4 regions of the Vibrio limimangrovi genome follow, and region 4 is predicted to be linked to each of the others. Evidence: predicted binding sites of a transcription regulator. Region 4 holds the regulator's gene; each other region holds the start of a gene.
What was found. Region 4 encodes CRP, which controls carbon source genes, mostly activating them, when cyclic AMP is high. Its sites were predicted from a motif close to TGTGANNNNNNTCACA; they were not measured.
Positions count from the first base shown of each region.

Region 1 (8,072 bases), on a different contig from region 4:
CTTTGCTTATTAATGCCTTTGTCACAATAGGGCTATATGTTTACATCCTTTCATTGAATATTTATTACACATTAATCGAATGTTATAGGCTCTGGACAAGCTATAACTTCTAGACACATGGAAGGTCGTTTACGCATGTTGGACTTTGGTGATTTGAAACAATTGGTAGAAATAAACTCCTGGACACATAACAAATCCGGAGTAGATCAGACAGGCCAACTTATGCAGCAGTGGTTGGGAGAATTAGGCTTTGGTTGTGAGCGCTATCAGCGTCAACATATTGGGGATCATTTGCTATTTAGCACTAATAGTCGTGAAAATGTACCGAAATTGTTGTTATTAGGCCATTTAGATACAGTGTTTGCACCAGGGACGTTCGAAGGTTTTAGCCAAGATCAATCTTGGGTCTACGGCCCAGGCGTGTGTGATATGAAAGGTGGCAACTTTGTTGCTCTGCAAGCTCTGCGCAATGTATTTGCACAGAGAGGGGCGATCAGCAATGTTGACTTTCTGCTCGTCAGTGATGAAGAGATAGGCAGTGATGACAGCCGTGAATTGACTAAAGCACTTTCGACTAATTATGCAGCTTGTATTGATTTTGAAGCGGCAGGTGAGAACCACGAAGTGGTGATTGGTCGAAAAGGCGTGGCGACTTACCATATTGATCTAATCGGTAAAGCTGCCCATGCGGGTAATTGCTACGCACAGGGATGTGACGCAAACCTTGCCGCAGCTAAGATGATGATTACGCTAAGTGAATTAACTGATTTAGCTGCGGGTACTACGGTAAATGTCGGTAAAATTGAAGGCGGTATTGGCGCTAATACCATCTCACCACAAGCCCACCTTACGGTAGAGGCTAGATTTACTTCGCTTGAAGAGCAATTGCGTGTACTTGAAAGTATTGAAAGCATAGTTCAGCATCCTCAAGTGAACGGCGTGAAAACTGAACTCAGCGGGGGCCTGCAGCGCGATGTCATGTCTCCAACTGCTGCTCAAGCTGAGTTTCTGGCACAGATTGAATCTGCACTGGGGTATTCGTTACTGACCGAGCAGCGTGGTGGGGTGAGTGATGCTAATGTGGTGGCTGGAATGGGCGTTGCCACTTTAGACGGTTTTGGCCCGTTTGGCGATGGCGATCATACTCACCATGAGCGTGCATTAAAAACGAGCTTTACTCGCCGCATTGATGAAGTGACAAAAATCCTCACGCTTTATAGTGTGTGAGAACTACATTTACGATAGCCATTTATGGTTAAGAAGAATGGTCTCGCCACAGTGTCACCGCTAGGGCGAGATCTTCGAATCGTTGCCTGAATCGCATGAAATGAAGTAATAAGTTTCAGACGGTATTAGCTACTGTGGCGCAATGATTAAGTATCTCTGCTTTGTTCGACTAACCAGTCGACTAATTTACCAACCATCATATTGCCTTTTTGTGTAGGGTTAATCAGATGATAACCATTACCCGACGCCACATAGCTGTCGAATGGCCGAATTAATCGCTTTGACTTCAAGTCTTGTGCGGCCAGTGTAATATCACCTATCGCCATTCCAAACCCTTGTTGAGCCGCATTAACTGCCTGATCCAATGTGGCGAAGGTTTGATTACCTCTACCCTGAATATTGCTATGGCCTCTCGATGCCAGCCACATCGACCAGTCTGATTGCTCCGTATTGGCGTGCAGCCATGTGCAGCGCTTGAGGAGGTTCAATTCATCCAGCTCGTTGCCCGAACCTTGTGTAGCTATCGTATCCCATAGCTGTGGAGCGCAGACCGGAGCTAAAATCTCATCGAAGAGCAACACCTGATCAATGGTTTTACTGCGAATAGGCTTTCCGTAAGAGATGACTAAGTCGAAACTATCAAAGTTGGGGATAGCCTGATGCTTGGTTGTCGAGGTCAACTCCACGTTTACATCGGGGTAGGCTTGTTGAAAGTTGGCTATGTGACCTAACAGCCATGAAGTAATACAACTAGGCGCGTTGAGCTTGATGCGGTTCGCACTATCAACTACTTCTCGAATCGATGCTTGTAAGAGCAGGATGATCTCTTCTGCCAGTGGAATAAACTTTGCGCCTTCCGGAGTTAAGGCTAAACCTCGAGCCTGACGATAAAACAGTGTGACACCCATCAAACTCTCTATCGACTGAATCTGACGACTTATCGCGCCCTGCGTCATATTAAGGGCTTCAGCCGCATGAGTGAAATTCAGGTGCTGGGCTGTAGCCAGAAAAGCTTGTAGGTTTTTTGTCGAAGGAAGTCTGCTTTGCATGTCATCTACCCATTATTATTTTGCATGGCTAGTATGCCTTTATTTCGATTTAACCGAAAGAGATTATTGACTAATTTATTACCAATAAAGAAATTAAATTTAATTTAATCGGATAAAACTGATTATGTATTCATATTGGGATGATAATTATAATGTCATTAGCTGAGAAGTTAGCTCCTGAGAGCATAAAAAAGTTAATACCATATCAATCGGCAAGACGTATTGGTGGGTCAGGAAGATTATGGCTTAACGCCAACGAACTTGAAGAGCCGTTGCTTTACAAAGAACATCAGTCACCACTGCATCGATATCCAGATTTTCTACCTCACGACATTGCGGCTGCGTATCAAGCTTATTGCTCTACGTCGCAACCTATCCTAGCGGTACGTGGTGCGGACGAAGCGATCGATTTGCTTATCCGTACCTTTTGCCAGCCAGGAAAAGACAGCATCGCTATTTGCACTCCGACCTATGCGATGTACGAGTTTTGTGCCGAGTCGCTCTCTATTGACGTGATAGATAGCCCACTACTTCTGCCAAACTTTGACCTTGACGTTGAGAGTGTTGTGAAAGCAGCAGAACAGGCTAACCTCGTATTTTTGTGTTCACCAAACAATCCAACCGGTCAGCTTCTGAGCTACGCAAAGATCGTTGACATATTGGAGCAGACACAACAGAGCGCGATAGTGGTTGTAGACGAGGCATATATTGAATTTGAGATTGACCACAGCGTGGTTGAGCTGATTGACCGTTATCCGAATCTGGTTGTGATTCGCACCTTGTCCAAAGCCTTTGGACTTGCAGCGGTACGATGCGGATTTATTATTGCCCAGCAATCGATAATGGACTTTGTGTGTAAACTTATCCCGCCTTATCCAATGCCTGATAGTTCAGCGGAAATCGTATTACAAGCGTTAAGCGCGGAAGGATTAAAAAAGGTAGCGGAGCATACCCATACCTTAATTGAATCTCGTCAACGTTTTATAGAGCGTATTAAAAATGTGGACTGGATAGAAACCATTTATCCGTCAGCGACTAACTTCGTATTGATTCGCACTAAACCGCACGTCAATCTTTTTGAATACTTGCGTCAACAAGGAATTGTGACTCGTAACCAAACTCATGAGCCAAGTCTGCAGAATTGCGTTCGAATCACGATCGGTTCGGAAAAGAGCATGCTGGAAGTGGCGGAAACTATATGTAACTTGCATCTCGAGCAATCAACTGACACCATCAACTGAAATATAATAAGGACATTACACATGAAGAAAATGCTGAGCGCATTAGCTTGTACTGCTGCACTACTATCTACACCTTTGATGGCGAAAGAAGTTCGTCTGGCTTCTGACTTTACTTACCCACCATTTAATTACATGGATGCCAACGGTACGCCAGTCGGTTTTGATATCGAAATCGCTGATGCCTTATGCCAAGAGGCAAAGTTAGAATGTACCTGGGTTTCACAGGGATGGGATTCTCTGATTCCTGGTTTGCTTGCACGTAAGTCAGACGTGATTATGGCTTCAATGCGTATTACGGATGATCGTAAAAAACGCGTACTATTTACCAATAAGTACTACCAGACTCCAGCGCGTTTTGTTGCTAAAGAAGGCAGCAATATTGAAATTAGTGAAGCTGGTTTAAAAGATAAAGTGATTGGCGTGCAAAGCGGTACTATTCATGATCTTTACGTGACAGATAAATTTGGTTCAGTTGCAACAATCAAGCGCTACTCAGGTCAGGATGAAGTGTATCTGGACATGGCGAACGGTCGTTTGGATGCTACCTTTGGTAACTCAGATCAGCTTGCTTTGGCGTTCCTGGAGAAAGAAATTGGTCAAGGCCATGAATTTGTCGGTGAAGCGGTTACTGATAAAGCTTACATCGGTGAGGGTACCGCTTTGGCACTGCGTCAAAACGATAAAGAATTAGCTGAGAAGTTTAACCAAGCTATTAAGACGATTCGCACGAATGGCACCTACGATAAGATCGCTGCGAAATACTTCTCCTTCGATATCTATGGCGAAGAGCTGTAAGCTTTAATCAAAAACACTAAGCCTATCTCGCTCAGCAGGGTAGGCTTTTTTGTATTCACTGATCCTGACTGGTTCTTAATTTCTACATCACAACAATTCAGTCGTTAGGATAGGAGCTGTTTAATCGTCAAAGGCGCGTCTGTAACTTCGAGTCTTTGAGCCGCAGTGAGACCTTGTTTATCTTGATAACACAAATTATGCCAAGCTCTGAATATGTCCAGAAGCGGTAAAATACCACCAGGTCTTAATTTACGTCGTGGTTCGTTAATGAAGCTTTCGAACAGTAGCTGGAATCGCTTTTGGTAGAACTGTACTTGACGTGTCGTCGCGACATTGAACCATTTTTCCGGCTCATTGTTATCACCAGCAAGGTAACAAATGCCTTTGCTTCTATCTCCTTGATTTGATATAGCCCCTTGGTTTGAGATACCCCCTTGGTTTGAGATACCCCCTTGATTTGAGATAGCCCAACGGTCTCTCCACCAACTCATGTAAACGATATCGATTTTGCCAAATGGCAAGCTCATGTCCCAGGCTGGATCTTCTTCCACATACATTAAATCGACAGTTTTATTTTTAATGCGAGATAAGCAGACACTCAACGCTGCCGAACGGAGGAGAGGATCTTGAGGCATGTAAATAGCAACGTGCTTATTTGACCCGCACATATCAAGTACGTGCAGATAATGAGCGTACGACGTGTAAGGTGGACGAATGAGTGCACCTTTTGACGGATAGTGGAATGTCGCAAGATTTCCTAGCGGGTCTTCGACATTAGCCCGAGCCAAAATGGTCTGATATTTCTGGTCGATGCGTTCACGAAGCTTGCTTGAAGGCTCTGCTGGTGGTTCGCTGGCTTCGGCTGTGTATTCTTGAGAAACAAACCGAGAAACCTGATCGTATGGGTTGTGATCAAGCGTACCTATTGGCTCCTCGTCTGATGAGTAGTTCACGTGCTGACAGAGAATATAACCGGAATGTGCTTCACCGGAGACAATCCAGTACACGCCATTATTACTTTTTGGTTGCAGAGCGATGTAATTCGACGCTAATTCATAATGATTAGCGTGGTTTACCCAACGCGCATCAATAGTCGCGAGTTTCCGGCGACAGCGACTCGCAATGTGATCAACATGATCGTAAAACGTTTTAGGGTTGATGCTGAGTTTACGACAGATTTCGCGCACGGAATAACCAGTGAACAACAAAGCCATTAAGTTCTCTTGGAACTGAAGCTTTTTATTTGCACCGGACCATTTATCGACGAACGTACTTTGGCATGCTTTGCAGCGGTAACGTTGGCGGTCTCCACTGTAACCAAAAGCGTGGTAGAGGTGTTTGTGAGTGTGGACAGAGAGTCCAAAGTTGTCGCATTCATTATTACGACAGGCAGGCAACCCGTCACTATGGACGTGCCGCAGACGATGAAGTTCGTTAACTACATCGCGGTTGTTAAGTAAAGGGGGGAAAGCTCCACATTCACGGCAAACCATCGCCGGGCGCTTGGGGTTAGCATGCTGCAGAACGTAACGTTTCGCATCACTCAATCCAAAGTTGTCACACGCCAATGTTTTACAAAAGTTGAGTTGTAACCCATCTGCATCTTTTGGCAGTTCGCCGTTAGACACGATCGCCCCCTCTGGGTAATTCGGGCAGCCAGTCAGGCACCGGCTGCAAATGATTAATTAGATGTTGATTGCGGTTTCTAAAGCAACTTTCATCATGTCGTTGAACGATTTTTGACGTTCTTCTGAGCTTAGTTTTTCACCACGGATGATGTGGTCAGAAACGGTCAGGATAGTCAGCGCTTTTGCACCCAGGTCTGCAGCGACACCGTAGATACCAGCGGCTTCCATATCTACACCCAGGATGCCTAGTTTTTCCATCTTCGCGAACAGGTCGGCTTCAGGTGTGTAGAACAGATCTGCAGAGAACACGTTACCCACTTTTACTGGTACTTCTTGCAGACGAGCTTGTTTTACTGCTTCTTCTAAAAGGTCGTAGTCAGCAATTGCCGCGAAGTCGTGGTTGTTGAAACGGATACGGTTAACTTTTGAGTCAGTAGAAGCACCCATACCGATCACAACGTCCATCAGATTGACATCGTCACGTACCGCGCCACAGCTACCTACGCGGATAACGTTTTTCACGCCGAACTCAGCGATCAACTCGTGTACGTAGATACAGCATGAAGGGATCCCCATACCGTGACCCATTACGGATACTTTTTTGCCTTTGTAAGTGCCAGTGAAGCCGAACATGTTTCGAACATCACAAACTTGCTTCACATCTTCCAGGAACGTTTCTGCAATGTACTTAGCTCGCAAAGGATCGCCAGGCATTAGAACTGTTTCAGCGAAATCACCTGGTTGTGCGTTGATGTGTGGGGTTGCCATAAGTGCTCTCCAAAGTCTTGTTTGGTAAAACGCATCTAGTATAGATGGCTGTTACCAATTCTGTTGAATTCGTTCGTTTTCGTTGAGGCAATAATATCGGGGAGTAAGCCACATCCTTGAGATATTGGTCACAAAAACAACCCTTATGGGAACTAAGTTTGATGATTATAACGAAATATGTTGAAAGCCAAAAGGCAATCGATTTGCTTAGAGACGATTTATTGATGTCGCACGCAAAATCAAAGTATAAGGCGGCATGACTTCTTTGTATTCGCGGTGATCTAAGTCCAGTTCGAGCGTGTAAAATGTTTAAATTGTACAACTAAATTTCTTGTACAATCTTGGCAAGATTGCTATAAGTTATACAACAAAACCTTTTGTATAGGGATGGCGTAATCATGGAATCTTCAATCAAAGTAGGTATCAGTTCTTGTGTGTTAGGTGAACGTGTCCGTTTCGACTCTGGTCATAAGGTGAGTAACTTCGTAACGAAAGAGCTCAGTAATTACTTCGACTTTGTGTCTGTTTGCCCTGAGGTCGGCGTTGGTATGCCAGTACCTAGACCTACGATTCGGTTGATCTCTAATGAAGAACGCCTGGCACTGGTGGAAACAAAAAATCCTGAAAATGACCACACTGACAATATGTTGGCATACTCCGCGAACAAAGTTGATGAGCTAGAGAAGCAGAATTTATGTGGCTACATCGTCTGTGCCAAATCGCCAACCTGCGGTATGGAGCGTGTTAAAGTGTACAGCAATCATAATGCTTCAAAAGAAGGGGTAGGCTTGTACACTCAAACACTAATGCAGAAGATGCCATGGTTACCGATCGAGGAAGATGGACGTCTGAATGACTCTGTGCTTAAAGAGAACTTCATTACTCGCGTGTACTGTCTCAATGATTTTTATGAGTCAATGTCAGGAGAGCCAACCCGAGGCAAAATCATTGATTTCCACTCCCGCTATAAATTAACGCTAATGGCGCATCATCCTGAATCGTATCGTTCGCTGGGGCGTTTGGTGGCTGATGTTGCACGCTACGACATTGAATACTTTTTTACAGCATATCGCTTAGGGTTAATGAAAGCCCTCACAAACCGAGCGAGCCGCAAAAATAACACCAATGTTCTGATGCATCTTCAGGGGTATTTCAAACGCTCCCTGAATAAAGGAGAAAAGGAAGAGCTGGCGACCGTCATTCATGATTATCGAACCGGTTTGTTGCCGTTGCTTGCTCCGCTAACCCTGATTAAGCATTATCTAAATACTTATCCGGACGAGTATTTACAAAAGCAAAAATACTTAGAGCCACACCCGCAGGAGATGAGATTACGTTATGGCTTGTAGTTCAGAAGAAAAACT
Region 1 covers NZ_JBSUGF010000013.1:118,896-126,967, forward strand. The annotation lists gene ACWYU8_RS18245 (M20 family metallopeptidase) at 136-1,227, shown strand; gene ACWYU8_RS18250 (LysR family transcriptional regulator) at 1,374-2,276, opposite strand; gene hisC (histidinol-phosphate transaminase) at 2,426-3,517, shown strand; gene ACWYU8_RS18260 (ABC transporter substrate-binding protein) at 3,539-4,312, shown strand; gene ACWYU8_RS18265 (transposase) at 4,417-5,940, opposite strand; gene deoD (purine-nucleoside phosphorylase) at 5,998-6,708, opposite strand; gene ACWYU8_RS18275 (YbgA family protein) at 7,107-8,057, shown strand; gene ACWYU8_RS18280 (MerR family transcriptional regulator) at 8,047-8,072, shown strand, end outside.
Region 1: deoD (purine-nucleoside phosphorylase) is a predicted target of CRP. The motif match lies at 6,826-6,841, and genes of this name have one in related genera.

Region 2 (8,072 bases), on a different contig from region 4:
GACCAGATTTCGGTTTGTATCGGTGACCAGTTTGCTGCGGCGCGCCTCACTTTGTAAAAAGTCTAACGCTTGACGCGCTTCGTCATACTGCCCGAGGTTAATGTGCGCTCGGGCGATGTTGCGCCATTGCAACTGGCAGAAGTGGTTATACGCAGATTCTGGACGAACTGCGGTGTTTAACCATTCCTGTATCGCTTCGGTATTGCCGCGAGCTTGCCAGAATAGGATCAGAGACAGTGACGCATTTGCAGTCCAGTCAACGTGGTAAGTAGACTGTTTCATCAAGTGTTGAATATGCTCAATAAACTTACCGGCTTTGTCGAGTTCTCCGCGTCCAATCGCAATACGTGCCAGCATCGAGTAGCTATGTAAGTGCTTACTTGGTGAATGATTCTCAAGGATCTGTAAGCCCTTATAAGCGCACTCTTCGGCTTCGTCTAAACGATTCCAGCACCAGAGCACTTGCGCACGGATACGCAGCAAGAACTCATGCAGCGGAACATGTTGCAGTTGGTGCTCCTCGATCAAGCGGAAGCCTGAGTCCTGCACTTCAAATGCGGCCTGGACGTAACCCTGAGCAATCAATATTTCACTTTGCTGCAAAATCGCCCAAAGTGCCTGATGATAAACCTGATACTGACGTGCCAATTTTTCAGTTTGTTGCATCATTGGCAAGGCACGATCGAGTTTGCCCAGGACGTGATTGACTTCTCCAACGACGGAAGTTGCGACGATTCGGCTGCGATAGATAGTGTGATCGAGCTGACTAAGAGCAAGTTCTGCCAGTTCGAGTGCTCTTTCGGGTTGGTTGCTGTTAATCGCCACCTGCGCCAGTAACGCATTAGCCTGACCTTGATAATGGACATCAAGCTCAATATTGCGTTTTTTATGCTCGGTTTCAGCTTCCTGAAGTAACTGACCAACCTGATTGTAGCGGTGCTGACTCTGAGCCAGCCATGCACGTAACATGGTCAGTTTTGGATGACTGAACAGTAGCTCCGAATCTAGCTGATGAATCGCACGCTCCAAGGTGCTTAGCTCGCCTTGGTTAAACATTTTCCAGCCAAATTCATTCAATATTTCAACGACTAAGTGTTTGTCATTTGACTTTTGTGCGTGGTGAATCGCCTGATGTGGCGATTTTTGTTGTAACCATGCCAATGCCGCATTACGGTGCAGATCTTTCTCTTGTTGAGGAATTCTGGCCTGGCGTTCGTGAGATAGAAACTCACCGAACAAATTGTGGAATCGGAACCAGTTATGTTCACCCTCAAGTGGATAGATAAACAAGCCGTAACGATTGAGGGATTCGATCAATCCAAGCGCATCTTCACGCTGAGTCAACGCAAACACCAACTCATCGTTAAAATGATCTAAAACCGATACTTGCATTAAGAAGTGGCGAGTGTCGTGATCGAGTAGATCAAACACCTCTTCGACCAGATAATCCCATAGATGCGCGTGATTAAACTGTGATACCGACTCAACGGTTTGCGCCAGCGTACGGTTTTGATGTTGCGCTTGCAGAGCGATGAGTTGTAGCGCCGAAGGCCAACCTTCAACATATGCTCGCAAGCTATTCGCCATGTCTTCATCAATACCATCAGCGATGCGTTGATTAAAGAAGCGGGTGGTTTCTTCTGTATCGAATGCCAGCATTTCATTGCCGATTTCGATCATCAAGTCACGCACTCGCAGATTCGCTGTACCGAGAGGCGGGGTTGCACGGCTAGTGACCACGACGGTCAGATTATCTGGCATGTGCTTTAAGAAGAAGCGCATCGATTCATGAATTTCATCATTGGTGATCAGGTGGTAGTCATCGAGTACGACATAGCATTCCTGGTGAAAATCAGCCATTTCCGCAAAGAGTTCGCTATACAGAGAGCGCAACGAGGATATTTGGCGCTTTTCCGCCAGTTTTTGGGCATTAGCGCAACTGTAGTTGGTTGCTTTATTCAATGCTTGTAGCAGGTAATTGACGAAACGAAAGCCGTCATTGTCACTGTCATCAATGCTATACCAGCCAACGTTGGGCTTGTCTGACAGCCACTGCGCTGCCATCGTGGTTTTGCCGTATCCAGCAGGAGAGCGAAACAAAACCAATTTGTAGTAAGGCGCTTGTTGCAGGAGGTCCAGCACTCGAGGACGTACAATGGCGTTGTGTAAACGACCCGGGCGAGTAAGCTTAGATGGAATCCACATTAGTAATTGAGTCCTTATATGTAAGCGTAAGCTAGCGAAATCTGAAAACGGTTTGTGTCACTAAATCTTAATTTGTTTAAAAAGCGAACAAAACATGCAAATTGATTGAGATGTTACGTCATCGCCATCGCAGCTTACTTTGATCCACTTCCTAATTCTCAGGAGATAACCCGATTGGCATTAACTACGCCCTTGATTTGTGATTTTGATCACCTAAAAGCACTTCGAGTTGGTAATGTATGCATTTTTCTGCACAGCGTTTGGAATATTTCATGGTTGTTAACTGGGTTAATGTGATCACTAAGACAAATTTTGCATCAAAGACCATGTGAGCCCTAATAACCGTCATAAGTGTAATTCATGCTTTTCTCATGCTTGGTTGTGACCGAAATCACTAACAAGTCGAGCGAGCCCAGTGTTGTTGAGATTTAGATCACTAATTGCTTGGGGGTACCCCCCTCTACGCCCTCATTCCTCCTCCTTTAAGGGGGGAGAATTAGGAGGATGTTTATTCACCCTGCTAAATGCACGATGTATGGCAGATGAATTACTAAAAGACGTGAGAATTTCTTAATGAAACCTACACAACAGAAAAAATTTGACAAAAAGTCGTTCCAAGACAGCGTAAAAAAACACCTATCAGTGACTTACGCTCATACCGTTGAAAATGCCGATAGCCGCGCATGGTACCTGGCAATGGGGCGCGCACTGGCTGAGTTCACTACTTTTGATTTACTTGCGACTGAAGAAGATCCTCGTATCAAGAGCGCTAAGAGTGTTAACTACCTTTCTCTAGAGTTCCTAATCGGTCGCTTAACAGGTAACAACTTAATCAGCATGGGTCTGTACGAGCAAGTGACAGAGGCAATGGCTGAGCTAGGTCATAGCTTAACTGACCTGCTAGAAGAAGAGCGCGATCCATCATTGGGTAACGGCGGTCTTGGTCGCCTGGCTGCATGTTTTATGGATTCATGTGCAGCACAAGAATTCCCTACTGTAGGTTACGGCCTCCACTATGAATACGGTCTGTTTAAGCAGTCATTCAAAGATTGTCGTCAACAAGAAGCGCCAGATGCATGGTGTGGCGTTGAAGGTTACCCTTGGGAAGTCGCTCGTCCGGAACTTGCACAGGAAATCGGCTTCTACGGTCACGTTGAAGTGGTAAACGAGAACGGCAAAGAAGTTCGTAAATGGGTTCCTGGCATGACAGTAAAAGCGATGCCGTGGGATCTTCCAATCGTAGGATACGAATCAGACACGGTTTACCCTTTGCGTCTTTGGGAATGTCAGGCAATTGCACCATTCTCACTAGCCAGCTTTAATAGTGGTGATTACTTCGAAGCTCAGCATGCGCTGATAGACGCAGGTAACATCACTAAAGTGCTTTACCCGAACGATAACCACGAGAAAGGTAAAACACTTCGTCTAATGCAACAGTACTTCCACTCTGCGGCCTCAGTACGCGATATTCTACGCCGTCATGAAGCAGCAGGTTACTCACTAGAAGAACTGCCTAAGCAAGAGGCAATCCAGCTTAACGATACGCACCCAACCATCGCGATTCCTGAGCTAATGCGCATCCTTGTTGATGAGAAAGGTCTAACTTGGGAAGCGGCATGGGAAATCTGTTCACACACATTCGCGTACACAAACCACACATTACTTCCAGAAGCACTAGAGACATGGCCTGAGTCGCTAATTCAGCACTTGCTTCCACGTCACATGGAAATCATTTACGAAATCAACCACCGCTTCCTGCAAGAAGTTCGTGCTAAGTGGCCTGGTGATGTTGCGAAACAGCAAAAACTTTCGATCATCGAAGACGGTTTCCACCGCATGGTACGTATGGCCAACCTGAGTGTAATCGGTTCATACGCGGTTAATGGTGTAGCAGCGCTTCACTCTGAATTGGTTAAGAAAGACCTGTTCCCTGAGTTCCATGAGCTGTACCCAACTCGTCTACACAATGTGACGAACGGTATCACACCTCGTCGTTGGTTGAAGTTCTGTAACCCTGGCCTGTCTACTTTAATCACAGACAAAATCGGTGACGAATGGCCTGCGAAACTTGAACTGCTAGAAGGTATTGCGAAGTACGCAACAGACGCGAAATTCCAAAAAGAATTCATGGCAGTTAAGAAAGAGAACAAAGAGCGCCTGGCTAAATGGGTCAAAGAAAACATGGGTATCGAGCTGGATACCAATGCGATCTTCGATGTTCAAATCAAGCGTCTACACGAGTACAAGCGTCAGCACCTAGATTTGCTACACGTGTTGTCTCTGTACCATCGTATTCTTAACGAGCCTGGGTTTGATTGTGTACCACGTGTTGTATTCTTCGCAGCGAAAGCAGCACCGGGTTACCACCTAGCAAAAGAAATCATCTTCGCAATCAACAAAATTGCAGAGAAGATCAACAGCGACCCTCGCATCGGTAACAAGCTTAAAGTGGTATTCATTCCTGACTACCGCGTGAGCATGGCAGAAATCATCATTCCTGCGGCGGATGTATCACAACAAATCTCACTAGCGGGTAAAGAAGCATCGGGTACTGGTAACATGAAGATGGCGCTTAACGGTGCTTTGACTATCGGTACGATGGATGGTGCGAACGTTGAGATTCGTGAAGAAGTGGGTGACGAGAATATCTACATCTTCGGTCTGGATGTTGAAGGTGTGAAAGCGGTGAAAGCTCAGGGTTACAACCCATTTGATTACTACAATGCGGACCACCTGTTGAAAGCTTCGATGGATTTACTTGCGGGTGAAGAGTTTACTCCGGGTCAACCAGGTCTATTGCGTGCAACGTACGATAGCCTGCTTGATGGCGGTGACCCATACCTATGTCTTGCAGACTTCGCGTCTTACGTGAAAGCGCATGAAGATATGGGTGAACAGTACAAAGATCAGGCTGGGTGGGCTAAGAAAGCCATCCTTAATACAGCCCTAGTCGGTAAGTTCACATCAGACCGCTCAATTCGTGACTATGTGAATAACATCTGGAAACTAGAACCGGTTCACCGTTAATCGACCTATATACCCAAGTAACATGGCTCTGAACTTTGCACCTAGAAGTCACTTGGGTATACGACCAAGGTAGCCAAGCGCTACCTTTGGTTATTTCCAAATATAAATTATTGATAACAATAAAACCCTACATGGAAGGTGTTTGCATTACCTTCGGAGAAAGCGATGAAAGAACAAACAGCATTGAAGAAAGTCGCGGCAATGGCGAGATTGGCTGATAGCTACGTGAGCGCCTGGGGAGAAGAGGCTAAAGTGTCTGATGAGACTTTGCGCCGTTTGCTCGCGTCACTTGGCTACGATATTAGCAGCGACGAAAAACTATTAGCTTCTGCTGAGAGAAAACATAAGAAAGACGTACTAGCCCCTGTTCTTGTTTTACGCGACGGCGACCCGGTCGAAGTGGAACTAAACCTAGGTACGAGTGCTCGTGAGAGTGAATTCAGCTGGCGTTTAGAAACAGAGCAAGGAGAGGTACTTGAAGGCTATCTTCAGTCTCAAATTGTTCGTGACGAACGTGCTGAGGGTGGCCCTCTAGTGTTTGCATTGCCAAAGAATTTGGCGTGGGGTTATCACAAATTGATCATCAGCCGTAAGCGTCGTAAAACGCCTTACGAAATGTCACTGATCATCACACCTAAAGCTTGTTATAAACAGGATGAGCTAAACCAACACAAAAAGCTTTGGGGTCCGAGCATCCAGCTTTATACACTGCGTACTCAGCATAACTGGGGTATTGGTGATTTTGGCGACCTAAAGCAACTGGTTAGTGACATTGCTTCGCGTGGTGGAGACTTCATTGGCCTGAACCCAATTCACTCGTTGTTCCCAGCAAATCCAGAAGGTGCAAGCCCATACAGCCCATCGTCTCGTCGTTGGCTGAACATAATGTACATTGATGTGGTTTCTGTACCTGAATTCGCACTAAGTGCAGAAGCGCAACAGCAAGTTGGCAGCGCTGAGTTCCAGCAACGTCTGCAAAAAGCTCGTGACTCACACTGGGTGAATTACACAGAAGTTTCTGCGCTTAAGATGAGCGTATTACCGCTTCTGTTCAGTGAGTTCAAAGCCCGTCACCTGGACAAGAATACTGACCGCTCTCGCGCCTTCTTCGACTTTGTAGAGAAAGGTGGCGAAAGCTTGTTGCATCAAGCAGCGTTTGACGCGATTCATGCTGACCTTCACGCTGAAGACTCAAATATGTGGGGCTGGCCTGCTTTCCCTGATAAGTACCGCTCTTTTGAGTCTGCGGGTACTCAGAAATACGTCAAAGACAATCTGGAACGCGTTCACTTGTACATGTACCTCCAGTGGATTGCAGACGATCAAATTAAAGAAGCACAAGTACTTGCGGAAGAAAAAGGCATGTCTGTTGGTCTGTACCGAGACCTGGCAGTAGGCGTGGCAGATTCTGGTAGTGAAACTTGGGCTGATGAAGGTAACCTGGTTCTGGACGCAAGTATTGGTGCGCCACCAGATGTTCTTGGTCCTTTGGGCCAAAACTGGGGTTTACCACCGTTAAATCCACAAGTATTGGAAGCAACAGGATACCAAGCGTATATCGAACTACTGCGTGCAAATATGAAGCACTGTGGTGCGTTGCGTATTGACCATGTGCTTGGATTGCTGCGTCTGTGGTGGATCCCTAAAGGTGAGAAGGCAACCGAAGGCGCATACCTGTATTACCCAGTAGAAGATATGCTGGCAATCTTAGCGCTTGAATCTCATCGCCATCAGTGTTCAGTGATCGGTGAAGATTTAGGTACTGTGCCAGATGAAATCGTCGATATCCTTCGCGATGCGGGTGTGCATTCTTACAAAGTATTCTTCTTCGAAACATCGAAAGAAGATGGCGGCTTCATTTCTCCGGAGCATTACGCTGAGCAGTCTATGGCAGCACTGTGTACACATGACATGCCAACGCTACGTGGTTTCTGGCACTGTGATGATTTAAAAATGGGGCGTGAGATTGGACTTTACCCAGATGAAGATCAACTGGAAGGTCTGTTTGCTGACCGATTGAAGTGCAAACAAGGCATTCTGGATAGCGTTCGCTGGCATGGTTACCTACCAGAAGGCATTGGTCACGATGCGCAGTTTGTCCCAATGGATTCTTACCTGAGCGAAGCACTGCAACTGCACGTTGCCTCTGGTGGTTCAGCGCTACTGAGTGTTCAGCTTGAAGACTGGCTGGAAATGGATCAACCGGTCAACATTCCAGGCACCGTTGATGAGTATCCTAACTGGCGTCGTAAGTTGTCGATGAACCTCGATGAAATTTTCGGTCGTGAAGATGTGAATCGAATTGCGAAACGCCTGACTGAAGTTCGCGCACAAGCAGGTAAGTAAAATGAATAGAGTGATTTAGACACATGAGCTGATTTCAATTTGTTGCTTTTCAGATAAGAAATTTCCATCTAGGTCACTCATTCTTCAGGAACAATCCGTTAGGATGGAGTACTGTTATTATGCCCGCGATAATAGCGGGCATTTTCGTTTTTTGTGGCAGCTTTGTAACATTGATGTGTGAAGCCGCGCTTTTTAGTAAGTTTACGCTGGTTGTACAAACCAATATTTGCTTAAAATCTATTCGTTTTAGGTGGGTGTTGGCTCTAGGGAGAAAGGTTTGAAAAACGTTAAAACCAATACAATAAAGAGAACAAAGAAAAAGTACGAACGCGCCTATGATCTGCTGGCTCAGGCTTCTTACTCAGACCCGTTTGCGACACTCGGGCCATTCATTGATGATGGTGAGGGCTCCCTGAGAGTCTGGATGCCGGGCGCAGATAAAGTTGAGCTGCTCATAGAGGGCGAACCTCGCGTAGAGCTTGAACGTGAAGGTG
Region 2 covers NZ_JBSUGF010000007.1:257,838-265,909, forward strand. The annotation lists gene malT (HTH-type transcriptional regulator MalT) at 1-2,205, opposite strand, end outside; gene ACWYU8_RS08885 (glycogen/starch/alpha-glucan phosphorylase) at 2,779-5,232, shown strand; gene malQ (4-alpha-glucanotransferase) at 5,398-7,578, shown strand; gene glgB (1,4-alpha-glucan branching protein GlgB) at 7,856-8,072, shown strand, end outside.
Region 2: malT (HTH-type transcriptional regulator MalT) is a predicted target of CRP. The motif match lies at 2,404-2,419, and genes of this name have one in related genera.

Region 3 (8,072 bases), on a different contig from region 4:
TCTTAGCTCTGGATTTATAGACAATTAAAAGACCGAGTTGAATACTCGGTCTTTTTGTTTTAGCTGGCTAGTCGCTGGATCAGCCCACTGGCACGAGTCGTTTTGACCTTTATGCCTCGTTTAAGCACATTCAGCTCAGCGTAAAGCGCTAAGCGTTTCTTCGCCCGGGTTATACCAGTGTATATCAGCTCGCGGGTTAATATCGGGCTAAAGTCCGGTGGCAGAATCATCAGGGTGTAATCAAATTCACTGCCCTGCGATTTATGGATTGTCATGGCGTAAGCCGTTTCATGCTCCGGTACCCGACTTGGCAGTACCGACTTAACGCTTCCATCAGGTAACTCGAAAAAGACTTTCAAACGCGGTTCTTCTTCGCTGTCATCCCGCATACAAATCCCAATATCACCGTTATACAACCCGAGACCGTGATCATTTCGTGTAACCATCACTGGCCTGCCGTGATACCAAATCTCATCCTGTACCTGAATCAGCTTACGCGCTGCGAGTGCTTTCTCTATCCGCTGGTTTAAACCAGCCACACCGAAATCCCCTTCACGAATTGCACACAGTAGACGACATTGATTAAACGTATCTAACACTGCTTTAGCTTTTCGGGTTAACGTTTCAGGTTCTCCAGTATTTGGATCCTGCTCTTGCTGCCCAATACGCTTTAGATAACGACCGTATTCCTGCACTAACGTCTGCATCATCTGATTGTAGTTTTGGCTGCTCAAGGCAAAATGCTCGATATCTGAAAAGTCTCGCGCCCACACATTATCAACGCTAGAAGCAGAACCTGAGTTAATCGCTTTTGCCAACTGTCCAATCCCCGAACGCGCATCGAATCGGTAACTCTTTTGCAGCATGCACAGACTATCGGCAATACTGGACGCACTGTTGCTACTGTGCGCTAAGGTATCAAAGCCGGTCAGCTTTGCGATGGCCGAAGCCTGCTCTTTGCCATAACCCAAAGCGTGGAACGAGCAAATATCACCCAACACTGCCCCCGCGTCTACCGAGGCGAGCTGGTCTTTGTCGCCAAGCAGAATCAGTCGAGCATGTTTAGGTAACGCATCGACCACTTTGTACATCATGGGTAAATCAACCATCGAGGCTTCATCTATCACTAGAATATCCAGATGCAGAGGATTCTGCTTGTTGTGACGAAACTCAGCGCTGTTTGGAATCGCGCCTAGCAAGCGATGTAACGTGCTCGATTCAGTTGGAATTTTGGTTTTTAACTCCGGAGAAACGGGTAGCTCTTGCACTGCTTTACCAATTGACTCGGTTAATCGTGCAGCCGCTTTACCCGTCGGAGCCACCAGCTTGATGGTTAGATTCTTCTCTTGTGCAGCCTGCTCAATAAGGGCGGCAAGCAATTTGGTTACCGTGGTCGTTTTACCGGTTCCCGGTCCACCAGAAATCACAGCAAATCGACGGGTTAACGCTACCGCAGCCGCAACTTTTTGCCAGTTTACACACGTAGAAAGTGGCACTAATTCATCCAGTGAATGTAAGTCCTGAACTTTCTTGGCCTGACTTAAAACAGCATCAATCGCTGACCAGTTAAGTGCATCGTTTGCGACGACATCAAGATGGTCACATACCATTTGTTGACGTACAACTTGGTTGTTATTACCCGCTTCAGTGGCTTTGACTAATGCGTTAAAAAGAAAATGATATTGCCTTGCAAACAAATGGTTAAGCAGCTCAGATAAACGCGCAAACTCTTTTGGCTGCAAGTTAACCGCCGCGCCCAATTGATTGAGTTTTTCTGCCAGTGTCACTTCATAGTGCCAGTAACGATGCAGATACAAACGCTCACCATCGAACATTAGCGGCAAGGCTTCCCCCTGCACACCTACCAATATGGAACTTTGCAATACTGTAATCCAGTCAATACCTTGCAGTTGAGTATTGAGCGCCAATGCCGACTCACCAAACAACCCTAATTTACTGGCAAAGTCAGTAGGCTGCCCCTGAGCATCAAACAGAGGCAAACAAATGTGTCCTTTGCCGAGCTCGCTACTGACGACACCAGCGATAAACGCCAGTGCCTGACGTTCAGTTTGCCGCTCACCTTGCTCATTACTACATTGAGCATCAATAAATCGTGCAAACTGGTAGTCGAGCTGACGAATGGCACCTCTGTGCGCCAAACGTTCGAGCGTAGACATCAGGCTTAATTGGTCAGATTGAAGATTGTGATTTGTCGTCATTAAAGTAGCTCCATCTGCCCAGCTTGAGTCGATCGCATTTCCAACGTTTGACCATCAATCAAACGATCCATCTCTTGTAAAAACGCCAAGGTTGGTTTGGCGGCAAAAATACCGTGATCACTTTGTCCGTCCATACCACGCAAGAATAAGTAATAAACGCCACCAAAGTGTTGATCGTATTGATAATTGGCAAGACGGCTACGCAAGAAACGATGCAGTGCTAAGGCATAAATCTGATACTGCAAATCGTAACGGTGATCCGCCATGGCAGATTTTAGTGCTTCACCATGGTAGTGAGTTACATCGTCGCCAAGGTGGTTCGATTTCCAGTCCAGCACGTAGTAATTGCCTTGATGCTCAAACACCAAGTCGATAAAGCCTTTGAGCATGCCTTGAACCGTCTGGAAACCTAAATCCCCGGCTTTTGCAGATAATGGATCATGTCGTTGAATCACACGGTTCAGAGACGGTGCGGACAACACTTCAATCGGCAGCAGAAACTCCATTTCCACCAGACGCTGCGATGGTGCTTTTTGATTAAGCAGCAATGACTTACCGTCTAACGGCGTGGCAAGTACGGTATCAATTAGCTGTTGTAAAATTGGCAGCCACTCTTCATCCAACTGTTCACTTTCCATCAATCCAAGGATGATTTGCGTGTTTTCTTCCGCCGTTGCTGACTGAGTAAATTCAATTTCCTCGAATAAGCTGTGAAGGAACGTGCCCGGGCGCGCTCCTCTTGGGAAGGTAAAAATAGAACGCTCTGGCTCAACCAAATCGGCTTCATCTTGCTCGTCAGAAGAGTCAATATCAAAGCCAGTAATCTCAATGGTGGCGTCGTGTTCAGTCTGATGAGAGCCCTGCTTGACCAAACCAGAATAACTGGTGATACGCCAGTTTCTGTCGATAGGATTTTGTAGTTCTTTAGCCGTGAGATCACACACTTCTTCTTGTGGCGCTACATACATCTCTTCGAGCTGCTTTGGTGGCTCCCCTAAAGCGACGCACTCAAGCTTATCTTGCTGCTGTTTTAAACCTTGGTACAAATCGTTGATTCCGCCCTCTTGACCATTTTGCACCAAATAGCCGATTGCGCTGCGGTGAACACCCGTTGGTTCTTTGGTTGAGCGTCCGTTACGCAAAGGCGAAGCACCAATAAAGCAGGCATATACGGCGCGCGTTAATGCCACATATATCAGACGCAGGTCTTCAGCGAGACGCTCTTTGTCCGCTTGCTGCATTGATGCATCATTGCCCGTAATATCCAGTACAGTACGGTCATTGGCCACATCGTAATATTTGGCTTCGCTGGCTTCTCGGTAACTGAAAACAAACGGCAGAAAGACTAGGTCATACTCCAGACCTTTTGATTTGTGGATGGTGACGATCTGTACCAAATTACGTTCGGATTCCAAACGTTGAATTTGGTCGTCACTGCCACCCAAGCCATTTTCCGCATCGCTAATGGACTGAGCCAGCCAGCGCAGCAGACCGTGGTCGCTGTCCAGTTCATTACTGGCTTGCTGAAGCAACTCACCAATGTGCATTAAATCGGTAAGTACTCGCTCACCATTTTCTCCTTGTGAGCTTGCGCCTTCTTCTAACAACCGTTCAGCAATATGACGTTTACTGATCACCGCACGCAGCATGGGTAACACACCACGCTGAATCCAAAGTTTACGGTACTCTTTGAATTCATTAACCGCGTTTTCCCATACGATTTCATCATTGTTGAGTGCATCCAGACTGGCGGCATCCAGCGCAAACAGTTCAGAGGCGAGACTGGCACGTAGCGCCCGGTCATTTTCCGGGGTCAGCACTGCTTGCAGAAGACGCTGTAAGTCTTGAGCCACCGAGCTAATAAACACGCTGTCTCGGTTGGACAGGTACACACTAGCAATGCCTTGATCTGCCAGCGCTTGCTTAATCATCCGGCCTTCGCTTCCCGTGCGAACCAGTACCGCGATGTCGCCGGCTTGAATGGCTTTCTGTTTTTCACCGTTCACCAGACACGCTTGTCCCTGCTGAGCCTGAGTCAAAATGGTTTGGATTTGGCTTGCCGTTGCCTCTGCCATTCGAGTTAAATATTCGCCTTTTGGCAGCGGTTTTTCTTCAGCGTTTTGCAACCAATAAGTCAGTGCTGGTTGCTTTTGACCACCCATAGTCCAAATGCGTTTTTCGGCATTTGGACTGTAGTTTACGGGTAAGAAAGGAATGTCCGAATCATAGATAAATGGGCTGTCTGGCAAGGCAAACACTTGGTTCACTGCCTGCACCATATCCGCACTTGAACGCCAGTTCGTTCCTAGCGTGTAGTGGGCACTTACTTGGTTACGAGCTTTAATATAAGTGAAAATGTCTGCGCCACGGAAACCATAAATCGCCTGTTTCGGGTCACCGATCATAAACAAACCGCATTCTGGATTGTTCAGATAGATACGACTAAAAATACTGTATTGCAACGGGTCGGTATCTTGGAATTCATCAATCATCGCGACCGGATACAAAGTGCGAATTCGCTCAGCCAGTAGCTCGCTTTCATCGGTATCGATAGAAGCAGAAAGTTGAGTCAGTAAATCATCGAAAGATAGCCATTGCTTCTGATTTTTCGCGCTGGCTAACATCACGCGACAATGTTCAATCGCATGAGCCAACAGTGGCGCTTTTAAGCTAATAGGATTGGCAAGAAAAGCCTCAATCGCTTCAAAAACGGCGTGCTGCGGCACACTACCTTTGGGTGTTTTTTCCGACAGGATATTTTGCGCAAACTTTTCCAGCTTGTCTGGATAGTCGTAACCCGTGGTTTCTGTTGCTGCCCAAGCATTCACTGCCTCTAACCAGGTCGGCAGAGACTTTTTGGTGTAGCTGCGTTTGTTGATGTCTGAATCAGAAATCAGCGCTAAAAAGTCATCCTGGCTATCTCGCCATTGTGCTTTCAGCTGATCGATTTTTTTCAGATTCTCAGTATGAACATCGGCCAAACTGCCTTTCATCGCAGGTACAGAAAGGCTTAACGGTGCGCCTGTTAAGTAATTGCTGATGTCAGACAACAGTGCAGATGGAGAACCCCACAACTGACGAATTTCCCCCGCTAAAGTGAATGGCAATGGGTAGAAGTTACGTCGCCAATAGTCAGCCACCACCTGAGCTTTAAGGTGGCTTTCGTCCGTCACGAACTCGTTATTAAATCGGCTGCCGGATTCAAAAGCATTTTGTGTCAGCATGCGCTGGCAAAAACCGTGAATGGTGTAGACCGCAGCCTCATCCATTTGACGCTCTGCCTGGAGAAGAATTTCCGCCGCTTGCTTGTGATCGTCGAACTCGTTAAGCAAAGGCTGAATGACTGGATCGGAGCTGTGTCCGCGAGCAAAAGCGATACGCGCATCATGGATTCTCGCCCTGATACGATCGCGTAACTCCGCTGTCGCCGCTTCGGTAAAGGTCACAACCAGAATTTGATCAACGGTAAGCGGGACGCGATGTTTGGTCTCTGCACTGCCGTGACCAAGCAAAAGGCGCAGGTATAAACCCGCAATAGTGAAGGTTTTGCCCGTACCCGCGGATGCCTCAATTAACCTCGCACCATGTAAAGGAAACATCATCGCTTCTAGTGGTGTTGGCTGCGGTTGCCCAGTGGCTTCTAAATCATGGTTAGGTAGCTCTGCACCTGACATTTGATCCATAACGCTGAATCTCTCCGGATTATCAACTGATAGAAGTGTGATCTATCGTTAAAAATTCTATTTATATGTTTACCAAGTTGGATAATTTAGGGCTTTGTGGGATCTTTCTCACGGTTATCCATCTGTTGCACCGTTAGTATGCGCCTCACGAGATAAGCCAAGCCTTTCAGGCGGCAACACTCAAATGAATTAAGCAAAAGTATCATGGTCCCTCTGACCTTGTGGCCGTACAGCGAACGCCCTACAAAAAATAATGATTTTCTGGCGGCCACCCTACTCTCCCTTTACTCTATCCAACTGTCCTTACTACGCTTTTATATCGTCCGCATCTTGCACGGCTAAACGCGCGCCTTGCAGTACCAATGCGGTCATTAAACGTACTTCTGTAGCTAAGTCATCATTCCAGGCAGGCCAAATACGTGCAATATAGGCGTTGTTTCCTTCACCTGAACTCATGTAGCCATCGTTGAATGTATCTGCCATTTTCTTCAAAGACTTTTCTTCGTCGTCAGCCCAATGTCCACGACTAAAGCCCGCTTCAACACATGCCAGCGCAGTTTGCGGGAAGTAAGGCAAAGGCTTGGTCATACCTTCAAAGAACAAGCGCACTAACTCAGTGAGTAACTGCTTGGCATACGCGGCATCTGCAATTTCTGGGTAGATTAAATGCACCGCACCTTCTTTGCGGTCATAGCCAATGATATGAGTTTTCTTAACATGTCCCGATGCTGACATAGCAAGGTGATCAATCCAGGCGGCCAGATAATCCTGCGATCGAACCCTGCCACTTCGGTAGCGAATCAATCCGGATTGGTAACACTGAGTAAGCCAGCCTGTCAGGCGAACTTTTTTCTCATCACCCTCATTTCCTTCGAATAGGGAGTCAAAGGTCAGGTCGATTTCTAAATCGTCTTGCGGTGCACCAGATAAAAACGTCAGTTTGTCCACCAGCTCTTCAGCCTGAACTCGGTTGGTTTCAAACTCGATATCACCAAACGCACCAACTGGTAACTTACCTTGCGCACGTTGTTGACTCATAAAGTGCTTGAGCACATCTGTTTTCTTCTCTGGTTGTGTCAACGTGGTTTCGAGCAAGGTTTCTAAAAGCTCATCACGCATCTGATAGCTTTCCAGTCCACCTAAAACAAATGGTTCATCATCTTCCATGACTGGCAGTGGCGGCTCAAATACCACTTTTAAGCGGCGATTGAAAAAGTACTGTACCGGTAAACGCCAGAAACGTTGCAGCTCGACTAAATCGAGCTCTAGTGGGAACGTGGCTCCCAGCAGATAATCGTCCAATGCGCGGTTGAAATCTCGGCGAACGTAGCCTTGAGATTGGCTACTCTGGGTTAACGCCGCGGGAATCCACTCTTTGGCGTAGCTGGAGTGCATCCCCTGAAAGGCACTTGGGCTGAATGGCACCATGGCGTGAGCATTCACTAAAGCTTTCAATAAATTGTCGCCAGACTCATCAACCGGTAAGCCTTCATCTCCGCTTAAGCAGTAGTTTTGGTGACAGTATTCCATCAACTCAGAAACCAGCACCGAAGGGACGCGTTCAGTGTTGTCTTGAATCGAACGGCCAACGTAACTGATGTAGAGCGTTCGCTGTGCAGACAACATCGCTTCCAGGAACAGGTAACGGTCATCATCCCGTCGTGAACGGTCACCCGGCTTAGTTCTTCCCGTCATCAGGTCAAAGCCTTCCGGCGGCATGGAACGCGGGTAAACACCGTCATTCATTCCGAGCAGGCAGACCGTTCTAAATGGGATCGAACGCATCGGCATCAGGGTGCAAAAGTTAACTTGTCCGGCAAGGAAACGCTGACTGACTCGCGTGCCAGACAGTTTATCTTGCAGATATTGGCTGATGATCGCAGGAGATAATGCCTCTTCAAATGCCGCATCGGCTAATTGTTCTTTAAGATTACTGAGCGTGTCGCGAATGGATTTCAGCGCCATTTCACCTTCTAACTCGACCGAGAAGAAGTCATCCAGCAGCGATACTAATGTCTCACGCCAGCCATCGATAGTGTGAGCATGAGAAAGCTTGCTGCGATACGTGCTGATTTGTTGGATAAAGTGCGCTAATTTGCCAGCAAGTTCGGCTCCCATCCCTTGCACTTCGTTGTACGGAGATAAACTGCCTTGCTCGGTTTCAAACAAG
Region 3 covers NZ_JBSUGF010000002.1:247,807-255,878, forward strand. The annotation lists gene argA (amino-acid N-acetyltransferase) at 1-20, shown strand, start outside; gene recD (exodeoxyribonuclease V subunit alpha) at 60-2,219, opposite strand; gene recB (exodeoxyribonuclease V subunit beta) at 2,219-5,893, opposite strand; gene recC (exodeoxyribonuclease V subunit gamma) at 6,209-8,072, opposite strand, start outside.
Region 3: recB (exodeoxyribonuclease V subunit beta) is a predicted target of CRP. The motif match lies at 6,000-6,015, and genes of this name have one in related genera.

Region 4 (8,072 bases):
AAGTCGGAGCTTGAAGAGGTAGAAATGGAATGGATGTCTGCTCAAGAAGAACTGGAGCAGATGGAGCTCGAGTTTAACCAATGACAGATAAACACGCGGAATACACTCTAACCTTAGAACACCTGTGGCAATTCAGTCTGCAGTTTTATGGCGTGCGAGAAGTAAAAGAAGCGTGTTTATCATTGCAAAACAATTATCACGGCAACGTGAATCTGCTACTGCTGCTCCGTTGGCTTGACGAGCAGCAGCTCATTTTCCAAGAAAAAGACTGGCATCTGGTACAGAGCTGTATTGGCCGCAGTGAAACGTTACTGCACTCTTTTCGCGAACTGCGACGTCACCTCAAGTCACAGGTAAACGATGCTTTATATCGAGAAACTTTGCAGTTTGAACTGCAACTTGAGAAGCAACAGCAATCCGATCTGGTGGACTGTATTAACTCCCTCTCCCTGATAGCCAATGAAGGCGATCCACTCACGCTCAGATATTGTCGCCAGCTTGGTGGTGAGCACTTGCAACACGCTTTTGCCATCCCGGTACCAAACATTCATCCGCCAAAACATCCATAAATCTGTAAAATACCTATACTACTTGTAAAGGATTATATTAATAAGTTCTCCAAAAGATGATGGGGAACGTGCAAGAGCAGTAAGGTATGACACAATTTTTTGCAGCCGCAGGGATGAAAAACCCGCATATTCAGACCCTTCTCCCACGCTTTATTCGTAAAAAAGCGCTGTTTACTCCTGTCTGGCAGACACTGGATACTGAGGATGGTGACTTTCTCGATCTCGCCTGGAGTGAAGACCCAAACAAAGAACCCGCTCAACGCAAACCAATTTTCATCCTGTTTCACGGCTTAGAAGGCTGCTTCTACAGTCCTTATGCCAATGGGTTAATGAATGCCTTTGCGCATTCAGGCTGGCTCTCTGTGATGATGCACTTTCGAGGCTGTAGTGGTAAGCCAAACAAAAAGGCCCGAGCATATCATTCCGGAGAAGTCACGGATGCGCGTTATTTCCTGGAGCATCTTGAGCAACGTTTTCCACATAACCCCAAAATCGCGGTTGGTATTTCCCTTGGCGGCAATATGCTGGCGAATTATCTGGCGCAATACCGCGAAGATCCTATATTGAAAGCGGCAACCATAGTGTCCGCACCACTCGATCTAGCCGCCTGTGCTAACCGGATTGAACAAGGTTTTTCCAAGGTATATCGACGTTATTTACTTTCTTCACTCAAACGCAACGCCTTACAAAAGCACAAACTTCTGCATGGCGAACTGGCGCTCTCTTACAACTCGATCAAACGCGTGACGCGCTTGCAAGAGTTTGACGATTTGATCACTGCGCCGCTGCACGGATTTAAAGATGCTCACGACTACTACACCCAATGCTCTGGCTTGAGCAAATTGCAGCAGATCAAACTGCCGACCCTGATTATTCATGCCAAGGACGATCCCTTTATGACCGACGAGGTCATTCCAAAATTCGTCCTGCCAGACAACATCGACTATCGCTTGTACGAACATGGCGGTCATGTTGGTTTTATCTCTGGCTCAGCATTAAAGCCAAAGTTCTGGCTGGAAGAAGCACTACCTTCCTACTACCAGTGCATCGCTGCCGGCCACCTTTCTGCTGTTTCAAAACGTAAGACACAGTAAACTGCAACCCCATCATAAAATTTCGAGGTATTTATGATCATTCCCTGGAAAGACATTCCGCCGGATACGCTGGAAAATCTGATTCGTGAATTCGTTCTTCGTGAAGGAACGGATTACGGCACGGTAGAAGTATCCCTGCAAGATAAGATCGATCAGGTAAAGTCACAATTAGAAAAAGGTGAAGCTGTCATTGTGTATTCTGAACTGCATGAAACTGTAGATATTCAAAGAAAAGCAAAGTATTAATACCTTTTCCTAACGCCCTCACATTTTACCGTACCCCAGTCGATGACAAGCAGTTGTTACGTGCTATAGTGGGTTATCAATTGTGCAGTAGGCACCTGCTGCACCTTAAAGGAACAACTTTCGACAAGGTTTGTCATGTCAGCTAAACACCCAATTATTGCGGTTACCGGCTCATCTGGTGCCGGTACAACTACTACATCTGAAGCCTTCCGCAAGATGTTCAATATGATGAACGTCAAACCGGCATGGGTTGAAGGTGACAGCTTCCATCGCTTTACTCGCCCGGAAATGGATATCGAAATTCGCAAAGCGCGTGAGCAAGGCAGACACATCAGTTACTTTGGTCCACAAGCCAATGACTTTCCCGGCCTGGAAAAGTTTTTCCAGCAGTATGGCGAAAACGGAACGGGTAGCATACGTCGCTACCTGCACACATTTGATGAAGCGGTCCCATACAATCAAATGCCAGGGACTTTCACTCCTTGGCAGGATTTGCCAGAGAACAGTGATGTACTTTTCTATGAAGGCTTACATGGTGGCGTTGTCGATGGCAACGTGAATGTGTCGCAGCACGTCGATTTTCTGATTGGCATGGTACCGATCGTAAACCTTGAGTGGATCCAAAAGTTCGTGCGCGATACGCGTGACCGTGGCCACTCACGCGAGGCCGTCATGGACTCCATTGTTCGCTCAATGGATGACTACCTGAACTTCATCACTCCACAATTTTCACGTACTCATATTAACTTTCAGCGTGTACCAACAGTGGACACCTCAAACCCGCTCAACGCGAAAGGCATTCCAAGTTTGGATGAGAGCTTTGTGGTGATCCGACTTCGTGGTATCAAGAATGTCGATTTCCCATATCTTCTGGCCCTGATTGATGGTTCGTTTATGTCGCGCCACAATACAATCGTTGTACCTGGCGGAAAGATGAGCTTTGCGATGGAGCTGATCGTTAGGCCTATCCTACAACAACTGATAGAAACAGGAAAAATTGGCTAAAAATCTCGCTTTCGTAGTGTTTACTTTTCATACCGTGATCATGTGCACAGTTTTGCGTACAAAATAGCAACCATGGCACGATTAAAATCAAGAAATCATCCTAGAAAAAGGATACTATTTCTTACCGAAACACAAGATAGCTTGCAGCATATAAAAAGTGCTCTTATTCTAGTAAACCTGATTCAGGCTTAGCTAAAATATGGATAGCGCAAGCGTACCCTGCAGAGGAAGTGAGATATTATGGTTCTAGGTAAACCTCAAACCGACCCAACATTAGAGTGGTTTCTTTCACACTGTCATATTCATAAGTACCCATCAAAGAGCACGCTAATTCACGCGGGCGAAAAAGCGGAAACTTTGTACTACATCGTTAAAGGTTCTGTTGCGGTTCTTATCAAAGACGAAGAAGGTAAGGAAATGATCCTTTCTTACCTAAACCAAGGTGACTTTATTGGTGAACTTGGTCTATTCGAGGAAGACCAAGAGCGTACAGCTTGGGTTCGAGCTAAATCTCCTTGCGAAGTGGCTGAGATTTCTTTCAAGAAATTCCGTCAGCTTATCCAAGTAAACCCGGACATCCTAATGCGTCTTTCTGCGCAGATGGCTCGTCGCCTTCAAGTAACTAGCCAAAAAGTGGGTGACCTAGCGTTCCTAGACGTAACTGGTCGTATCGCTCAGACGCTTCTGAACCTTGCAAAACAACCAGACGCGATGACTCACCCAGATGGCATGCAAATCAAGATCACTCGTCAAGAAATCGGTCAAATCGTTGGCTGTTCTCGTGAGACTGTAGGTCGTATCTTGAAGATGCTAGAAGAGCAGAACCTAATCTCTGCGCACGGTAAAACTATCGTCGTTTACGGTACTCGTTAATCTCTGATAAGAGTAACGTAAATCAAGAAATGAAAGCCACCAATGACAACATTGGTGGCTTTTTCTTTAGGTATGGAAAAACATGTTGTTAGCCGAAATGCTAACTGTTGGTGCTCTCAAAGATTTTATCTGCAGAAGCTGCAACGAATCCCGGATAAAGTTCACCATTAGCCATTGGGTAACGTTTAGCAAACTCGTAGAAGCCACCAGGAATAATCTCTGAGCCCTCGGTAAAGTTAACCGGCACTTTATCCGCCATGGTGGAAGACTGCTCAAGCAAAACCTCTGGCGAGCCCTTAACTTCTCCACCTGATTCGTTAATCACAAATCCAGCCTGGCGTAGGTGATCATTCACTTCTTTGACTTCATCGTGCTGGTTTAACTGATTCACACTGACCGTAAAGTGGTTGGCGCCGTAACCATGAGCCGCTAGCCAGGACGCGTATTCACTCTCTTTCGCCAGAGCCTGATAATCAGCAAAACTTAGATCCCACAAGCGACCGCCATGCAAAAATGCACTATCTGCTAGTTTATCTGCATCGACTTGTGCCACCAGCTTCGCAACAATCGCTTGAAGCTCCGGTGAACACTCTTCAACTTTGAGCTCACTGATAAAGACTTTTGGCTGTTTTGGATCTGGGTGCTCGTAGTGCTTAGCAACGAGTTTCTTGCTTTCAAACACATAATCACCACACGCCTTGTAGCCGATCGCTAAGAACGGCTTAGCCAGCGTCTCGATGCCAAGAGGCTCAACATTGAATGTACGCAGAGCAATATGATCGTTGATTAACAGCTCATCTTCCTGAAGAAGCTGATGAACTTTAGCAGCAGAAGGACATAGACGTTGAATGTAGTCTTGCCATAGTGATTCAAATAACACATCAGGGGTCATAACGGCTCCTTGTTACGAGAGGTAGGGTAAGAGTGTTGGCGGCTCCTTCACGGCCTTAACGGCAGAACGAGCAGCCTAACCAGTGATGGAATGTCAGTCAGTCGCACACTCTTTATCATTTTTCGCCTGCTAACCCCATTAAGACTCCATACTTTAATGATGCGTCAGCAGGCCTGGCCACAGTTCATCGCCGTGGCCCTATTATTGAAACTTAAAGCGTGACACCAGGGCTCAATGTCGCTGGTAGTTCAGTCGCGCTACCTTCCATTGATGCCATTGGGTAAGCACAGTAATCCGCGGCGTAAAATGCGCTTGGGCGAAGGTTGCCTGATGCACCAGGACCACCAAATGGCGCGTCACCACTTGCACCTGTCAATTGACGATTGCGGTTTACAATGCCAGCTCGAATGTGGTCAACGAAGTATTCCCATTCTTGGTCATCGGTTGAAACCAAACCAGCTGATAGACCAAAGCGAGTGTCATTAGCCAGTTCTACTGCCTTTTCCAAGCCTTCGTAACGCACTACCTGCAGTAGCGGACCGAAGTACTCTTCATCAGGTAGCTCAGCAATATTGGTGACATCGATAATGCCCGGAGAAACAAATGCCGCTTCACCTGCTTTGGCTAAAACCAGACTCTCTCCACCTAATGACTGTAGGTTTGCTTGAGCATCAAGGATGAACTTCGCCGCTGCCACAGAAATTTGCGGCCCCATAAACGGCGCTGGTTCAGCGAACGGCTGATCAACGCGGATATTATTGGTCGCTTCAACCAATCTAGTAATTAGCGCATCGCCTTTCTCACCAAATGGCACGTACAGGCGACGAGCACAAGTACAACGCTGGCCTGCACTGATGAATGCTGATTGAATGATGGTGTAGACCGTTGCATCTAAATCGCCGTAGTCCTCAGAGATAACCATTGGGTTGTTGCCACCCATTTCCAGCGCCAGCATCTTGCCAGGTTGACCCGCGAATTGGCGATGTAGAATATGACCAGTGTTTGCACTACCAGTGAACAGTACGCCATCGATACCTTTCGCATCAGCCAGAGCAATGCCTGTCTCTTTGGCACCTTGAACCAGGTTAATCACGCCTTTAGGCAAACCAGCTTCTTCCCACAGCTTCATCGCCACCTCACCCGTCCATGGTGTTTGTTCTGATGGCTTAAATACCACGGTGTTACCCGCCAAAATTGCAGGAACGATGTGACCATTTGGAAGGTGACCCGGGAAGTTATAAGGGCCGAATACTGCCATTACACCAAGTGGACGATGGCGCAGGACTATCTGGTTACCTGCTGCTTCACGAGTCGCTTCACCCGTGCGTTCATGGTAAGCACGAATCGAAATGGCAATTTTACCCGCCATTGCAGCCGCTTCAGTGCGAGTTTCCCAAATAGGCTTACCCGTTTCTTTAGCGATCACTTCAGCAATCTTTTCGCTGTTTTCTTTTACTTTTTCTGCAAAAGCAAGCACGATCGCTTCACGTTCTGCGAATGGACGATTTTTCCACTCTACAAAAGCAGCTCGAGCCGCGGCTACCGCTTGGTTAACCTGTTCAGCAGTCGCACCCTTACCTCGCCAAATCACTTCTTGGTTGTACGGAGACAGAGAGGTGAACTCTTCACCCTGACCTTGTACCCACTCACCTGCAATCCAATGTGTCATTGTTACTATCCTTAAAGTCTGTCTTCTATTACTGCGGTAGAAGGCGAACGAAGTCCCCTTCCTCAACCAATAGTGCATCCGCGAGTTCTGGCGCAAGTACGACACTCTTGCTCTCTGCGTCATACGCCGCTTTTGCCGCTGCGGCACGGAAGTTTTCGAACGATGAGTTACACATCAAGAAATCTTGTGTGCTGTTGTGAGATGCGATTTTTACGCGAGCGCGGAATGAATGACGCACCGATTCGATATTACGTATGTCACACTCAACCGTTGGACCTGCATCAAAAATGTCTACGTAACCACGGTTGGTAAAGCCTTCCCGCTCTAGTAACTTCAATGCTGGACGAGTTTTGTCATGAACCTGGCCGATGACAGCCTGTGCTTCTGGGCTAAGTAAGTTGATGTAGATTGGCAGCTTCGGCATTAAGTCAGCGATGAAGCCTTTCTTGCCAATACCAGTCAGATAATCCGCCAGAGTGAAATCAATCGAGAAGAAGTGCTCTTGCAGCCATTGCCAGAATGGAGAATTACCGTTGGCATCAGAAACACCACGCATCTCGGCAAAAATGGTCTGAGAGAAGCGCTCGGGATGTTCTGCCATCATTAAGAAACGACATTTTGACATCAGACGACCATTCAGGCCGTGGCGAAACTTCTCACGCAAGAAAAGAGTACAGATTTCACTGTTACCCGTGTAGTTGTTACCAAAGGTCAGCAGCTTAACAACATTGTTTACGCCTAATTTTGGCGATGAATGCACAACTTTGCTGATGTGGTAAGAATAGAAAGGCACATCCCAACCGATAGATGCTTCGATCCCGGTGGTGCCTGCTACTTCATCCGTTTCAGAGTCAAAACCCACCATCAGGTAACCTTCGTCACCAGGTGCAGTTACGTCATGCTTACCAAAGCTGTACTCTGAGTGTTTGATTCGATTGGTTAACAGTTCTTCGTTAACCGGTAGAGATGTAAATCCGTGACCAGACTCAACCGCACAAGTGTGCAGAGCGTCATAATCTGACATCGCGATAGGGCGAACTACTAGCATCAATACTCCCTCCAGATGCAAGAAAATCCTAACTATATTGATTATATTTTAGGAAAATTCCCCCCGTCAGAGATCCTTGACGGGGGTTAATACGTTGGCGTTTTATTTGTTGTACCGCTTACACTAAAGTCGCGATAGCTTTATCCAGTTTCGCCAAACCTTCTTCAATTTCTTCTTTTGTAATAACCAGTGATGGTGTGAAACGGACTACGTTAGCACCAGCAATCAGTACTAGAAGACCTTCTTTACCAGCAGCGACGAGTACATCACGTGCGCGACCTTGCCATGCTTCGTTTAGCGCAGCACCTAGCAGTAGGCCTTTACCACGAACTTCTGAGAAGATGTTGTATTTCGCGTTAATCTTTTCCAGACCTTCACGGAACATCGCTTCACGCTCTAAAACACCCGCCAGAACTTCAGGTTTAGTGACTTCGTTGACTACTGCTTCTGCGACCGCACAAGCCAGTGGGTTGCCGCCGTAAGTAGAACCGTGTGTACCCACTTTAAAGTGTTCAGCCAGTTTCGCTGTCGTTAGCATTGCGCCGATAGGGAAACCACCACCAAGTGATTTAGCCGTGCTTAGAATATCTGGAGTAATACCAAGACCTTGGTATGCGTAGAAGTGACCTGTACGACCGTTACCCGTTTGTACTTCATCAAAAATCAACAGTGCATT
Region 4 covers NZ_JBSUGF010000022.1:26,245-34,316, reverse strand. The annotation lists gene ACWYU8_RS21275 (ABC transporter ATP-binding protein) at 1-84, shown strand, start outside; gene ACWYU8_RS21270 (TIGR02444 family protein) at 81-569, shown strand; gene ACWYU8_RS21265 (hydrolase) at 656-1,663, shown strand; gene ACWYU8_RS21260 (YheU family protein) at 1,697-1,909, shown strand; gene ACWYU8_RS21255 (phosphoribulokinase) at 2,045-2,914, shown strand; gene crp (cAMP-activated global transcriptional regulator CRP) at 3,155-3,787, shown strand; gene ACWYU8_RS21245 (2-oxoadipate dioxygenase/decarboxylase family protein) at 3,888-4,679, opposite strand; gene astD (succinylglutamate-semialdehyde dehydrogenase) at 4,891-6,348, opposite strand; gene astA (arginine N-succinyltransferase) at 6,377-7,396, opposite strand; gene ACWYU8_RS21230 (aspartate aminotransferase family protein) at 7,515-8,072, opposite strand, start outside.